DNA from 2 places in the Rhizobium sp. No.120 genome. Region 2 is predicted to be linked to the other one. Evidence: predicted binding sites of a transcription regulator. Region 2 holds the regulator's gene; the other holds the start of a gene.
What was found. The regulator PhoB, encoded in region 2, activates phosphate uptake and scavenging genes when phosphate is short. The targets are predictions, from matches to a motif close to TGTCATNNANCTGTCAT.
Positions count from the first base shown of each region.

Region 1 (7,510 bases), on a different contig from region 2:
GCAGCCAGTGATTTGCGGCCTTCGGATCTGTCGGCTGGCTTTCCCAGGGGGCGGTGAATCGGGCGAAATACCAGCTCGAATCGACGAAGGTGTCCATCGTATCGGTTTCACGGCGGGCATCCTTACCGCATTGCGGGCAGGCGACGTGCCGCCAGCTTGCGTGCCGGTCGAGCGGGTTGCCCGGCTGGTCGAAAGTCACGTCATCGGGCAGCTTGACCGGCAGATCCTTCTTCGGCACCGACAGCACGCCGCAGTCATCGCAATGGATGACCGGGATCGGGCAGCCCCAATAGCGCTGTCGGGAGATGCCCCAGTCGCGCAGACGGAAATTCACCTTGCGCTCTGCCTGCGGTATGTTGCCGAGATACGTTTCGGAGAGCTTCGTCGCCACCGTCTGGAAGGCTTCCTCGGTGCTCATGCCGTCGAGGAAACGAGAATTGATCATCACGCCGTCACCATCATAGGCGATGTCCCCGACGGTAAAGCTTGCTGCATCACCATCCGCGGGCATGACGACGGGAACGACAGGCAGGCCGTATTTACGGGCGAAATCCAGGTCGCGCTGGTCGCCCGACGGGCAGCCGAAGATGGCGCCTGTGCCATAATCCATCAGCACGAAATTGGCGATGTAGACGGGCAGCTCCCAAGACGGATCGAAGGGGTGACGGACGCGGATGCCAGTGTCCATGCCCTTCTTCTCGGCGGTTTCGAGTGCTGCCAGCGAGGTGCCAGCACGGCGGCATTCCTCACAGAAGGCCTCGATCGCCGGATCCTTGGCCGCCGCTTCCTTGGCGAGCGGATGGTCGGCCGAGATCGCCAGGAAAGAGGCGCCGAACAGCGTGTCCGGACGGGTCGTGTAGACGGTGATCTCGCGATCGCTATTCGGAGCTGTTTCGGTCACGATTTCCCAGCGAACGGTCAGGCCCTCGGAGCGGCCGATCCAATTCTTCTGCATCAGCCGCACTTTTTCCGGCCAATGGTCCAGCGTATCCAGGGCATCCAGCAGTTCCTGGCTGAACTCGGTGATCTTGAAGAACCACTGCGTCAGCTCGCGTTGCTCGACGAGCGCCCCGGAACGCCAACCCCGGCCGTCGATAACCTGCTCATTGGCGAGTACAGTGTTGTCGACCGGATCCCAATTGACCTTGGACTTCTTGCGATAGACCAAACCCTTTTCCATCATGTCGATGAAGAGCATCTGCTGGCGATGATAATAGTCGACATCGCAGGTCGCGAACTCGCGGCTCCAATCCAGCGACAGGCCCATGGCCTTCAGCTGGGTGCGCATCGAGGCGATGTTCTGGTAGGTCCATTCCTTCGGATGCACCTTGTTGTCGCGTGCGGCGTTTTCCGCCGGCATGCCGAAGGCGTCCCAGCCCATCGGATGCAGCACGTTATACCCGCGGGCGCGCTTGTAGCGGGCAACGACATCGCCCATGGCATAGTTTCGCACATGGCCCATATGGATGCGGCCCGACGGATAGGGAAACATCTCTAGCACGTAATATTTCTCACGCGGATCGGCATTGTCTGTCACGAAGACCTTCTCTTCGTTCCATTTTTCCTGCCAGCGGGGCTCGGCGTCGCGCGGATTATAACGTTCGCTAGTCATCTGTTCTTGTATTCCGGAAAATCATGGGGATTAAGGCGTGACCTTCACCACGAAACCACCCAAGCGTCAAGTTTAGCAGCCGCAGCAAGTGCCTTATCTTGCAATGCAAAGCCGGATTCGGTCGCATTCGCCCTTGGCAAAGCCTGCGAGCCTCATTACTGCAAAGTTTGAGAAGCAAGCCAAATATCGAGACGAAAAGATGGAACTTCAAGAGCGCCTGGACGAAGTCCGTTCCCATATCGCGGCTGCCGAGCGTCAGGCCGGCCGAACTGCCGGTTCCGTGCAGCTCGTTGCTGTTTCCAAGACCTTCGATGCCGATCAGATCCGCCCGGCGATTTCGGCCGGCCAGCGGGTGTTTGGCGAAAATCGCGTGCAGGAGAGCCAGGGCAAGTGGCCGGAGCTGAAGGCCGAGACACCCGGGATCGAGCTGCATCTGATCGGGCCGCTGCAATCGAACAAGGCGGCCGATGCCGTGGCGCTTTTCGACGTGATCGAAACCATTGACCGGGAAAAGATCGCGCGAGCCATTGCCGATGAAATGAAGCGCCAGGGCAAGAGTTTGCGGCTCTACGTCCAGGTCAATACCGGCCTCGAGCCGCAGAAGGCGGGTATCGCGCCTGACGATACGGTTGCTTTCGTCGACCTCTGCCGCAAGGAACTCGGGCTTTCGATCGAGGGCTTGATGTGCATTCCGCCGGCCGACGAAAATCCGGGGCCGCATTTTGCCCTGCTTGCAAAACTTGCCAAGCAAGCCGGCGTCGACAAGCTCTCCATGGGCATGTCGAGCGATTATGAAATTGCAGTTGCCTTCGGTGCGACCAGCGTTCGCGTCGGCTCGGCGATCTTCGGGGCGCGATAAATCTTTTCGCTTTTCTTCGAATCGCGAAAACGCTCTGTCTTTTATTTTTACGCGGTTCCGGACGCAAAACCGCTTCGCACTTTTGCTGGAACTGCTCCAGGCTGAAAAAGCCCTGGCCGTTACTTTTTCTTGCGTTGTGCGGGATGGACGAGGTGGCGCAGCTGCACCATCGCCATCGGTGTCGACAGGCTTGCTGAATCGACAGCGAGCGTCAGCTCATTGCTGCCGCGTTTGACGGCCCGTGCAAGCACCTCGAAGACGCTCGCCGTCGTCAGCTGCAATGCCCGCTCCTCATCCATTCCTGAAAGCAGGCGCGACAGGAAGACGGCCGACAGGAGATCGCCGAGTCCATTCGGCGCGCCTTCGACGCTGCGATGCTCAGCAAGCAGGGCGTTTCGGCCGCTCAGATAGAGGTTCCCGATACCACCGGCCATCATCGGAACGGCAGACGTCACCAGCATGCGCGACGGTCCAAGCGCGAGGGCCGCCTCCATGATGGCGTTGTTATCCTCGAGCGGCGCTCCCGCCAGCCAGGCAAGCTCATAACGGTTCGGCGTTGCGAGTGACGCCAGTGGGATCAGGTGGTCGCGGATCGCTTCCGCCGTCGCCTGCGGCACATAGAGCCCGCCGGCATCGCCGATGACAGGATCGCAGGCATAGAGAATATCCGGGTTTTTCTCCCGCAGCGCCGTCACCAGCCGTGCGACGGCGTGCGCCTGGGCGGCATTGCCGAAGTAACCCGATAGCACCGCTTTGACCTCGGAAAGCCAGGGTGCGGTGATGAGGTCGTCAATCGCATGGTCGAAATCGGTTTCGTTGAAGGTCAGCCGCGTCGAGCGGCCATGGCCGGGGTGCCACGGCAGAACGATGGTCGGCAGCGCCCAGACCGGATGGCCGAGCGTTTCCAGCGCAAAAACTGCAGCACGATTACCCACCGACCCCCGAACGACATGGCTGGAGATGACGATAACTGCGCCGGCCGACACTTGCGACATGATGTTTGCTTTCGGTTCAGGGCTTCAAACTGCAATGGCGCCAGTTGATGATCCCTTTCGCGGCACTCTGTCAACCGCCCTTCACAGTGTCATGAAAACCTCTGTTGACGAGTCGATTCCGCCAGTTTCTTGCCGATCGAGCCTGTTTTTCATCAAGATCGCCGTTTTCGGCAAGATTTTTGAAAAAACCGGCCAAAAACAGTCCGAAAGCAACCAAATTCGCATTCTTTTTGCCAGTTATTTCGTTAAACCTTCTGCTACTGTCGTCAAAATTCGAAAATCGGGAGGAATTTCATGGCGCCCAAGACCAATCCTAAACGGGAAAAACAGATCGAAGCGGCACGCAAAATTGCGGCGGCAACGGGCGAAGCGCATCTTGATCCCGAAACCCTGTTCGGCCGGGCGAGCAATGACGACATGGAGCTTTACAGCCCGGAAATGCTGGCACTTGCCGCGGCGCACGCCGCGAAGGAACTGGCAGCCTGGAGCGGCACGTCTCCCCGCGTCAGCATCGAGCAGGTCGCCGGCATCGAGCCCGATGGTATTGCCGTTTCGATTCTTTCGATCACCGACCACAACATGCCCTTCCTCTACGAATCGATCATGGGTGAAGTGACGAGCAGTTACCGCGATCTTCAAATGGCGGTGCATCCGATCCTGGTCATCGAGAAGGGCAAGCAGCCGAGCCTCTATTCAGCCGATTACCCGAGCGATCCGGCCCATCGTGTCAGCCATATCCAGCTGCATATCTCGCCGCTGACGACAGCGCAGGCGACCGATCTGACCAAGCGGGTACAGACCGTACTCGACCAGACGCATCTTGCCGTTTCCGACTGGAAGCCGATGCTGTCGCGCCTCGAGACCGTGATATCGGAGCTTTCAACCTATGAGGCGGCCGGCCGCCGCAAGAATGATCGCGACGAGGCGCTTGCCTTCCTTGCCTGGCTACGCGACGGTAATTTCACCTTCCTCGGCATGCGAGAATATGTCTATTCGGGCAAGGGCGCCGACGCCAAGGTTGAGCGCGATCGAGGCACCGGCCTCGGCATTCTCTCCAATCCGGACGTTCGCGTCCTTCGCCAGGGCAAGGACGCGGTTACGACGACGCCGGAAATCCTCGCTTTCCTTGACGGTCCGGATTTCCTGATCGTCACCAAGGCCAACGTCAAATCGATCGTCCACCGCCGCGCCTATATGGATTATGTCGGCGTCAAACGCTTCGACGCTGATGGCAAGGTGACGGGCGAGCTGCGCATCGTCGGCCTCTTCACATCGACGGCTTATACGAGCTCTGCCACCGACGTACCGTTGCTGCGCTCGAAGGTGCAAAAGGTCAAGGATCACTTCGGCTTCGATCCGACGAGCCACTCGGGTCGTGCGCTCGAAAACACGCTGGAATCCTATCCCCGCGACGACCTCTTCCAGATCGACACTTCGCTGCTGGCAAGCTTCGCCGAGCAGATCAACGACCTGACCGACCGGCCGCGCGTGCGTGTACTGCCGCGTATCGACCATTTCGACCGCTTCGTTTCGGTGATCGTCTATGTCCCACGCGAGGAATATGATTCCGTTGTCCGCGAGAAGATCGGCAACTACCTGAAAACCATTTATGACGGCCGTGTCTCCGCCTACTATCCAGCCTTCCCGGAGGGCGGCGTAGCACGCGTCCACTTCATCATCGGCCGCAGCGCCGGCAAGACACCGCATATTCCGCAAGCCAAGCTTGAAGAAGCGATCCGCGCCATAACAGCCCGCTGGGACGAACGCTTCGCCATGCTGGCAGGCCCAAAAGCGCCGAGCATTTCAGTCAGCCAGGCTTTCCAGGAAGCCTTCTCGCCGGAAGACGCCTTTGCCGATCTGCCCGATATCATTGCCACGGCGGGCACCGAGCCGATCCGCATCGGCTTCTATATTCGCAAGGATGAAGCGGGTGACATTCTCTCGTTGAAGATCTTTCATGGAGGCGGCAACCTGGCGCTGTCGCGCCGCGTACCGCTGCTCGAAAATCTTGGTTTCAACGTCCTCAGCGAGCGCACCTTCGATATCTATGTCACGGGCAAAGACGGCTTGACCGGTCATGTCGTGCTCCACGACATGGAGCTCGAAACTCGCAGCGGTCTGACGATCGATCTCGCCCGCCACGGCGCCGCGCTGGAAGAAGCCTTCCTTGCTGCCTTCGGCGGCACGATCGACAATGACGCTTTCAACCGGCTGATCGTTTCCGCCGATCTCTCAGCCCGCGAAACCAACGTATTGCGCGCCTATTCCCGCTATCTGCGCCAGGCCGGCATTGCCTATTCGCAGGACTATATTGCTTCCACCCTGGATAAATATCCGGGGATCGCCGCTTCGCTTTTTAGCCTCTTTCACGACACGCTCGATCCGAAGCTCAGCGACAAGAACCGCACCAAGAAGCTCGTCGATCTGCATGCTGCCATCGAAACGAAGCTTGCCGACGTACCGAGCCTCGACGACGACCGCATCCTGCGTCGCTACGTCAACGCCATCGACGCGACGCTGCGCACCAATTACTTTCAGAAGAATGCAGACGGCACGCCCAAGGCTATGCTGGCCTTCAAGCTCGATCCGAAGCTGCTCGACGGCCTGCCCGAACCCCGGCCCTTCCGTGAAATCTTCGTCTATGGTGTCGAAGTGGAAGGCGTCCACCTGCGCTTCGGCAAGGTGGCGCGCGGTGGGTTGCGCTGGTCGGATCGCGCCGAGGACTATCGCACCGAAGTGCTGGGCCTCGTAAAGGCGCAACAGGTCAAGAATGCCGTTATCGTCCCCGTCGGCGCCAAGGGTGGCTTCTATCCGAAGAAGCTTCCGGTCGGCGGCAGCCGCGACGAGATCTTCAACGCCGGGCGCGAGGCCTACAAGACCTATATCCGCACGCTGCTGTCGATCACCGACAATATCTCCGGCGCCGATATCATCCCGCCTGCCGACACCGTGCGGCTCGATGGTGACGACCCCTATTTCGTCGTTGCCGCCGACAAGGGAACGGCGACCTTCTCCGACACTGCCAATGCATTGGCACAGGAAGCCGGCTTCTGGCTGGACGATGCCTTTGCGTCAGGCGGCTCGGCCGGCTACGACCACAAGAAGATGGGCATCACCGCCCGCGGCGCCTGGGAAACCGTGAAGCGGCATTTCCGCGAAATGGACATCGATATCCAGACGACGCCCTTCAATGTGGTCGGCGTCGGCGATATGTCCGGTGACGTCTTCGGCAACGGCATGCTGCTGTCGCCGAAAATCCGCCTGCTCGCCGCCTTCGACCACCGCGATATCTTCATCGATCCCGATCCGGATATGGACAAGACGCTCGCCGAGCGGCAGCGGCTCTTCAACCTGCCGCGTTCGAGTTGGCAGGATTTCGACAAGTCCGTCCTGTCGAAGGGCGCGATGATCATCTCCCGTTCGGCAAAATCGGTCACGCTGACGCCGGAAGCCGTTGCCGCCATTGGCATCGACAAGTCGGTCGCAACCCCCTTCGAGATCATGACGGCGATCCTCAAGGCGCCCGTCGACCTCTTGTGGTTCGGCGGCATCGGCACCTACGTCAAGGCGCCTTCGGAAACGGATTCGGAAGTCGGCGACCGCGCCAACGATCCGATCCGCATCACGGCCGACGAAGTCCGCGCTAGGGTGATCGGTGAAGGCGCCAATCTCGGTGTCACCCAGAAGGGGCGCATCGCCTATGGCCTCAAGGGCGGGCGCTGCAACTCCGATGCCATCGACAATTCCGCCGGGGTCAACACCTCCGACGTCGAGGTCAACATCAAGATCGCGCTTGCCAACGCCATGCATGACGGCCGGCTGACCCGCGCCAAGCGCGACACACTGCTCGCCTCCATGACCGATGAGGTGGCAGCGCTCGTCCTGCGCAACAACTATCTGCAATCCCTGGCGATCTCGCTGACCGAGCGCAAGAGCACCGGCAATGGCCTGGAACTCAGCCGGTTCATGAGCGTGCTGGAAGCCGCCAAGCAGCTCAACCGCAAGGTCGAGACCCTGCCCGACGATCAGACTTTCGCCGAGCGT
Region 1 is NZ_BAAJNQ010000011.1:104,472-111,981, reverse strand. Features, by position in the region: gene leuS (leucine--tRNA ligase) at 1-1,612, opposite strand, end outside; gene ACYJRZ_RS24695 (YggS family pyridoxal phosphate-dependent enzyme) at 1,812-2,471, shown strand; gene pdxY (pyridoxal kinase PdxY) at 2,591-3,466, opposite strand; gene ACYJRZ_RS24685 (NAD-glutamate dehydrogenase) at 3,761-7,510, shown strand, end outside.
Region 1: ACYJRZ_RS24685 (NAD-glutamate dehydrogenase) is a predicted target of PhoB. The motif match lies at 3,535-3,551, and genes of this name have one in related genera.

Region 2 (7,510 bases):
TGCACTGCTGATGACCGCGTCGCGGGCGATCGGTGAAACCATGATCGTGGTGCTGGCCGCCGGCGTTGCCGCACGCATGCAGCTCGATCCCTTCGAGCCGATGACGACAGTCACCGTGAAGATCGTCAACCAGCTGACGGGCGATCTGGAGTTCACCTCGCCGCAGACGCTTGTCGCCTTCGCTCTCGGTATCACGCTGTTCTGCCTGACGCTGTGCCTCAACGTCTATGCGCTCTACATCGTCCGTCGATACAGGGAGCAATACGAATGAGCGACGTCGTATCCTCCTCTCAGCTCAACATGCCGCGTGGCCTGACACCGGGTGCGTCGGTGCGCCGTGATATCGGCATCAGGCGACGCTACGCGGCCGAGCGCCGCTTCCGCGCGTATGGGATCACAGCCGTCATCTTCGGGCTTATCTTTCTTGCCGTCCTGATCTTCACAGTGGTCCGCACGGGCTATACCGCTTTCGTCCAGACTTCGATCACCTTGCCGATCGAATTCTCCGAGAAGGTGATCGACCCGACGGATAAGCGGGCCACCGATCCGAAGGTTCTGATATCAGCCAACTATCCGGTTCTTGTGCGCGACGCGCTGGTGAAGGTGCTCGGCATCGATCCGGCCAATCGCGTGCTTGTGCGCGAAGCGACGGCGATGGTGTCGGACGGTGCCAGGATCGCGCTGCGCGACAGGGTCGTTGCCAATCCCTCGATCATCGGGACGACACAGAAGGTCACCTTCTTGGCCAGCGCCAATATCGATTCCGCCAACAAGGGCCAGATCGATCTGACTGTCGACGAGAAGGACCGCAAGGTATCCGACCGCCAGGTCGCCTGGATGAAGCAACTCAGCGAAAGCGGTGCGCTTTACAAGGCCTTCAACAGCGGTCTCTTCCTGTCAGGCAATTCCAGCCGCCCGGAAGCCGCCGGTCTCGGTGTCGCGCTGATCGGCTCGTTCTACCTGATGCTGACCGTTCTCGTGCTTGCCTTGCCAGTCGGCGTTGCCGCCTCGATCTATCTGGAAGAGTTCGCACCCAAGAACCGGCTGACGGATCTGATCGAGGTCAACATCAACAATCTCGCCGCCGTCCCCTCGATCGTCTACGGCCTGCTGGGTCTCTCGGTCTTCATCAACATGATGGGGCTGCCGCGCTCGGCCTCGCTGGTCGGCGGTCTGGTGCTGAGCCTGATGACGCTGCCGATGATTATCATCGCCACGCGCTCGGCGCTACGTGCGGTGCCGCCGTCGATCCGCAGCGCGGCGCTCGGGCTTGGCGCCTCGCGCATGCAGATGGTCTTCCATCACGTTCTGCCGCTAGCTATGCCCGGCATTCTGACCGGCACGATCCTCGGGCTTGCGCATGCGCTCGGCGAGACCGCGCCGCTTCTTCTGATCGGCATGGTCGCCTTCGTCGCCAATTACCCGACATCGCCGCTCGATCCTTCGACGGCGCTGCCGGTGCAGATCTACATGTGGGCGAGCGAAGCCGAGCGTGCCTTTGTCGAAAGGACGTCCGGCGCCATCATCGTCCTTCTCTTCTTCCTCGTCGCGATGAACATCGGCGCCATCTTGCTGCGCCGCCGCTTCGAGCGGCGCTGGTAAGGGAGGGCGCACGAAATGAACATGATGACGGAAGCCGCAAGCGAAAGAGCCTTGGCCAAGAAGATGATCACGATCCCCTACAAGATGATCGGCCAGGACGTTTCGGTGTTCTACGGCGACAAGCGAGCGCTTTTCGATGTCAATCTGAAGATCCGCGCCAATACGGTCACGGCTCTGATCGGCCCTTCCGGCTGTGGCAAGTCCACCTTCCTGCGCTGCCTTAACCGCATGAACGATACGATTGAGACCTGCCGCGTCACCGGCAAGATCACGCTCGACGATCAGGATGTCTACGACGACAGCATCGATGTGGTTGAGTTGCGCGCCCGCGTCGGCATGGTGTTCCAGAAGCCCAATCCGTTTCCGAAGTCCATCTTTGAGAACGTCGCCTACGGTCCGCGTATCCATGGCCTGCATCGTTCCAAGGCCGATCTTGAGCATATCGTCGAAACCAGCCTTCAGAAGGCGGGTCTATGGGGCGAGGTGAAGGATCGGCTCCACGATGCCGGCACGAGCCTGTCTGGCGGCCAGCAGCAGCGCCTTTGCATCGCGCGCGCCGTCGCGGTCAGCCCGGAGGTCATCTTGATGGACGAGCCGTGTTCGGCGCTCGATCCGATCGCGACCGCGAAGGTCGAGGATCTCATCCACGAGCTGCGGGAGAATTTCACCATCGTCATCGTGACGCATTCCATGCAGCAGGCAGCACGCGTCTCGCAGCGTACCGCAATGTTCCATCTCGGCCACCTGGTCGAGGAGAACGACACCGATAAGATGTTCACCAATCCCGACGATTTCCGCACTCAGGATTACATCATGGGCCGTTTTGGTTGATGATGGCAGGCGCGCGGCTCCTTTCACATAGTTCACCTTGAGGATAGAAAAATGGTCTCCACTCACATTCTCTCTGCCTACGACGAAGACCTGAAGTTCCTGACCCGCCGCATTGCCGAAATGGGCGGCCTGGCCGAGCAGATGGTTAGCGACAGCGTACGCGCTCTCGTCAACAGCGATGCTGCTCTCGCGCAGAAGGTCATCTCCGACGATGTCGTTCTCGACCATGCCGAGCGTGAAGTCGGCGACAAGGCGATCGTTACCATTGCACGCCGCCAGCCGATGGCAGCGGACCTGCGCGAAATCATGGGCTCGATCCGCATCGCCTCCGATCTGGAGCGCGTTGGCGATCTCGGAAAGAACACCGCAAAGCGCGTCATCGCCGTGCAGGGAACTGGTGTTCCCCGCCGTCTCGCCCGCGGCATCGAGCATCTCTCCGAACTGGCGCTGAGCCAGCTCAAGGAAGTTCTCGATGTCTACGCGACCCGCTCGCCTGACAAGGCCGTGTCGATCCGCGAGCGCGACGAAGAGATCGACGCCATGTACACCTCGCTCTTCCGCGAGATGCTGACCTACATGATGGAAGATCCGCGCAACATCACCACCTGCACGCATCTTCTCTTCTGTGCCAAGAACATTGAGCGCATCGGCGATCATGCCACCAACATCGCCGAGACGATCTATTACATGGCGACAGGCGCGCAGCCGGAAGGCGAGCGCCCGAAGGACGATACCGCCAATACCGTCGGCGCAGTGACGGAATAATCTGGAAGCGAAGAAAGGAGACCATAGGCGCATGGTTCCGAGAGTTGCTGTTGTAGAAGACGAGGAAGCGCTTAGCGTTCTGCTGCGCTACAATCTCGAGGCCGAAGGCTTCGAGGTCGACACGATCCTCAGAGGCGATGAGGCCGAGCTGCGTCTCCAGGAGCGCATCCCCGATCTCCTGATCCTCGACTGGATGCTCCCTGGCGTGTCCGGTATCGAGCTCTGCCGCCGGCTGCGCATGCGGCCGGAGACGGAGCGCCTGCCGATCATCATGCTGACGGCCCGCGGCGAGGAAAGCGAGCGTGTGCGCGGACTTTCGACCGGCGCGGACGATTACGTCGTCAAGCCGTTCTCGACGCCGGAGCTGATGGCTCGCGTCAAGGCGATGCTGCGGCGTGCCCGCCCGGAGGTTCTCTCCACGGTGCTGCGTTGCGGCGATATCGAGTTAGACCGCGAAACCCATCGCGTCCACCGCAAGAGCCGCGAAGTGCGCCTGGGGCCGACGGAATTCCGCCTGCTGGAGTTTCTGATGTCCTCGCCGGGCCGTGTCTTCTCGCGTTCGCAGCTGCTCGACGGCGTTTGGGGTCATGATATCTATGTCGACGAACGCACTGTCGACGTCCATGTCGGTCGCCTGCGCAAGGCGCTCAATTTCTCCAACATGCAGGATGTCATCCGCACTGTTCGCGGGGCGGGCTATTCCATGGAAGCTTGAGCGGGTTGCCGCTCGGGTATCACCATTACAGCGCCACGCGTCTTTCAAGACGCGTTAAGGTCGCTGTAACATCTTAAAATGCTGCAAAATTTTCCCTTAAATCGATTCCGATTTAAGGAATTATGCAGGAGCGGCGGAAACAGAAAAACGGGCCTCGAGGGGCCCGTTTTTCTTTGTCTTGCTGCCACTTTCAGCCGTTGTTGCGCCGGCGCTCATGCACCGGCTGGTAGGCCATGCGCTGATGATAGGTGCAGTAGGGCGAAGAATCCGGGCTGTCGTTGCCGCAGAAGTGGAAGTCGTCCTTCAGCGGGTCGCCGACCGGCCACTTGCAGGTGCGTTCCGTCAGTTCCGTCAGGCCGAGGCGACGGGAGATCGGAACGACGACATTCGATGCCGGGCGATACTGGATTTCATTGACGGAATCGATCTCGATCTCTTCCTTCAGCATCGTTGCGCCCTGCTGGCGGGCGACCACCGTGCGGGTAGCGACGCGCGATCCGTAGGTTGCGGTGCGGGGTGCTGCTGCGCCGCGCTTTGGCGTGCGCGCCACAGTTGTGGTGCCGCCCGCCTTCGCTCGGCCGGGGAGGTTCAGGCGATGTACCTTGCCGATAACGGCATTACGGCTTACGCCACCGAGCTGCGCAGCGATCTGGCTGGCGCTCAAACCTTCGGACCATAGCTTTTTCAGCTTCTCGACGCGTTCGTCTGTCCAATTCATGCCCTGTCTCCGCTGTCGCGTTTCCGATGGCAGAATCCCTCACCATTGCCTCGCATGGGATCGAGGCGCGAAACGCTCTAAAATTGTGGTGACTAGTTCCGCCGCATGCAGTCTAGCAATTGGTTTTTAACCTAGTGTGAGGCTGACTCCGTGACAAGAGTCGCGGGAATCTTGAGGAATCGATTTCGAGGTTTTCCCCAACTTGCTGTCCGGGCGTGGCATTTCTGCCATAGGCGCCGCCCAACCCATCTCTTTTGCCGGCAAGCGCTTTCTCGCAACTGCTAAAACGCCAGTTTTGTTGACATCGCGGTGCAAAACATCAATAGTGCCCAGGCCGCCGCGAGGCGGCATTTTTGATTTTTTCGGACCCGTTTCATCAAAGGGAAGCGATCGGTCCTTAAAGTTGTGATCCAGGAGATATGGCCATGGCCGAGACCACGCCGCTTTATGACACCTATCTGCGCGCTCCTCTGCGGTTCGAGCGAGGCGAAGGCGTCTGGCTGGTCACTGAAAATGGCGAGCGCTACCTTGATTTCGCCGCCGGCGTGGCGGTCAACTCGCTCGGTCATGCCCATCCTCATCTTGTCGCCGAGCTGAAGGCACAGGCCGACAAGGTCTGGCACCTGTCCAACCTTTATGAGGTGCCCGGCCAGGAGAAGCTGTCGAAGCGGCTGACGGAAGTGACCTTTGCCGACAAGGTGTTCTTCACCAATTCGGGCGCCGAGGCGCTGGAATGCGCCATCAAGACGGCGCGGCGCTATCAATTCGCCAAGGGACATCCCGAGAAGTTCCACATCATCACCTTCGAGGGCGCCTTCCACGGCCGCACAATCGCGACGATCGCCGCCGGCGGTCAGGAAAAGTATATCGAAGGTTTCGGCCCGAAAGCGCCGGGCTTCGATCAGGTACCGTTCGGCGATCTCGATGCCGTGCGTGCTGCCATCACAGATGCGACGGCCGGAATCCTGATCGAGCCGGTCCAGGGCGAGGGCGGCATCCGTCCGGCCACCAACGAATTCCTGCGCGGGCTGCGTGAGATCTGCGATGAACACGGCCTGCTGCTGATCCTCGACGAAGTACAGTGTGGCGTCGGCCGTACTGGCAAGCTTTTCGCCTATGAATGGGCCGGCATCAAGCCTGATATCATGGCTGTCGCCAAGGGCATCGGTGGCGGTTTCCCGCTCGGCGCCTGCCTTGCGACGGCGGAGGCCGCCTCGGGCATGAAGGCGGGGACGCATGGCTCGACCTATGGCGGCAATCCGCTCGCCATGGCGGTCGGAAATGCGGTTCTCGATATCGTGCTTGCCGAAGGTTTCCTGCAGCATGTGCGCGATGTCGCGCTGGTCTTCCGCCAGGGGCTCGCCTCGCTCAAGGATCGCTTTCCTGACATCATCGAGGACGTTCGTGGCGAAGGCCTGATGCTCGGCATCAAGGCGGCCATTCCGCAGGCGGAGTTGCTGCAGGCGATCCGTGCCGAGCATCTGCTCGGCGTGCCGGCGGGCGACAACGTCATCCGTCTGCTGCCGCCGCTGGTCGTTACCGCCGAAGAAGCACGCGAAGGTCTTGCTCGCCTGGAGCGTGCCGCCGAGCGTGCGCGCGCTGCCCGCGTCAAAAAATCGGCTTGAGCTTACCGCCCGCATTTGGGGCGTTCGTGCCCCACGCGGGCGTTATTGTTTTTTCTGGAGCACAGGTAAGGACATGGCTTCTCCGAAACACTTTCTCGATCTCTCTGCCGTTCCGGCTGCCGATCTGCGCAATATCATCGATGACGCGATGGTGCGAAAGAGCGCGCAGAAGGCTGGCACTGCCGACAAGCCGCTGGCCGGCAAGATGCTGGCGATGATCTTCGAGAAGCCGTCCACCCGAACTCGTGTTTCCTTCGACGTCGGCATGCGCCAGCTCGGCGGCGAAACGCTGTTCCTCTCGGGTACCGAGATGCAGCTTGGTCGCGCCGAAACGATTGGCGATACCGCTAAGGTGCTGTCGCGCTATGTCGACGCGATCATGATCCGCACGACGGATCATTCGCGCCTGCTGGAGTTGGCGGAACATGCGACGGTTCCGGTCATCAATGCGCTGACCGACGATACGCATCCCTGCCAGATCATGGCCGACATCATGACCTTTGAAGAGCATCGCGGCCCGATCAAGGGCAAGACGCTTGCCTGGACGGGCGACGGCAACAACGTGCTGCATTCGCTGATCGAAGGCGCGGCACGCTTCGGCTATCGCATGAATATGGCGGTACCCCTTGGTTCCGAGCCGAAGGATCACTATCTGAACTGGGCCCGCAACGAGGGCGCCGAAATCATGCTCTCGCATGATGCAGACCGTGCGGTCGCCGGCGCCGATTGCGTGGTAACCGATACCTGGGTTTCCATGAATCAGGAGCACCGGGCACGCGGTCACAACGTCTTTCAGCCCTATCAGGTCAACAAGGCTTTGATGGCACAGGCCGGCAAAGACGCTTTGTTCATGCATTGCCTGCCCGCCCATCGCGGAGAGGAAGTGACGGACGAGGTGATCGACGGTCCGCAATCCGTTGTCTTCGATGAGGCGGAAAACCGCCTTCATGCGCAAAAGTCGATTCTTGCTTGGTGCCTGGGCGCGATCTGAAGATATCAAACCGCGTCTGAAGGGCGCGGGCCCTAGAGCCGGATGGTCCCAGGTCGAAGCGACCTAGGACCTGAATCCGGTCTAGAATCAAAGAATAGAGCATGACGGCGCCCGAAAACCGCTCTCACTTTTCGGCGTCATGCTGCAGGAGTAAAGCAATGGCAGAAAATGCCGCCTCGCTGGGTCAGTTCGATTTCGCCGGTGACGATCATGTCGTTCCCTTCCAGGTGGAAGGTCTGGATGTGCGCGGCCGTGCCGTGCAG
Region 2 is NZ_BAAJNQ010000002.1:407,581-415,090, forward strand. Features, by position in the region: gene pstC (phosphate ABC transporter permease subunit PstC) at 1-271, shown strand, start outside; gene pstA (phosphate ABC transporter permease PstA) at 268-1,602, shown strand; gene pstB (phosphate ABC transporter ATP-binding protein PstB) at 1,618-2,433, shown strand; gene phoU (phosphate signaling complex protein PhoU) at 2,485-3,198, shown strand; gene phoB (phosphate regulon transcriptional regulator PhoB) at 3,230-3,913, shown strand; gene ACYJRZ_RS07740 (GcrA family cell cycle regulator) at 4,104-4,631, opposite strand; gene ACYJRZ_RS07745 (acetylornithine transaminase) at 5,057-6,256, shown strand; gene argF (ornithine carbamoyltransferase) at 6,330-7,247, shown strand; gene ACYJRZ_RS07755 (Hsp33 family molecular chaperone) at 7,406-7,510, shown strand, end outside.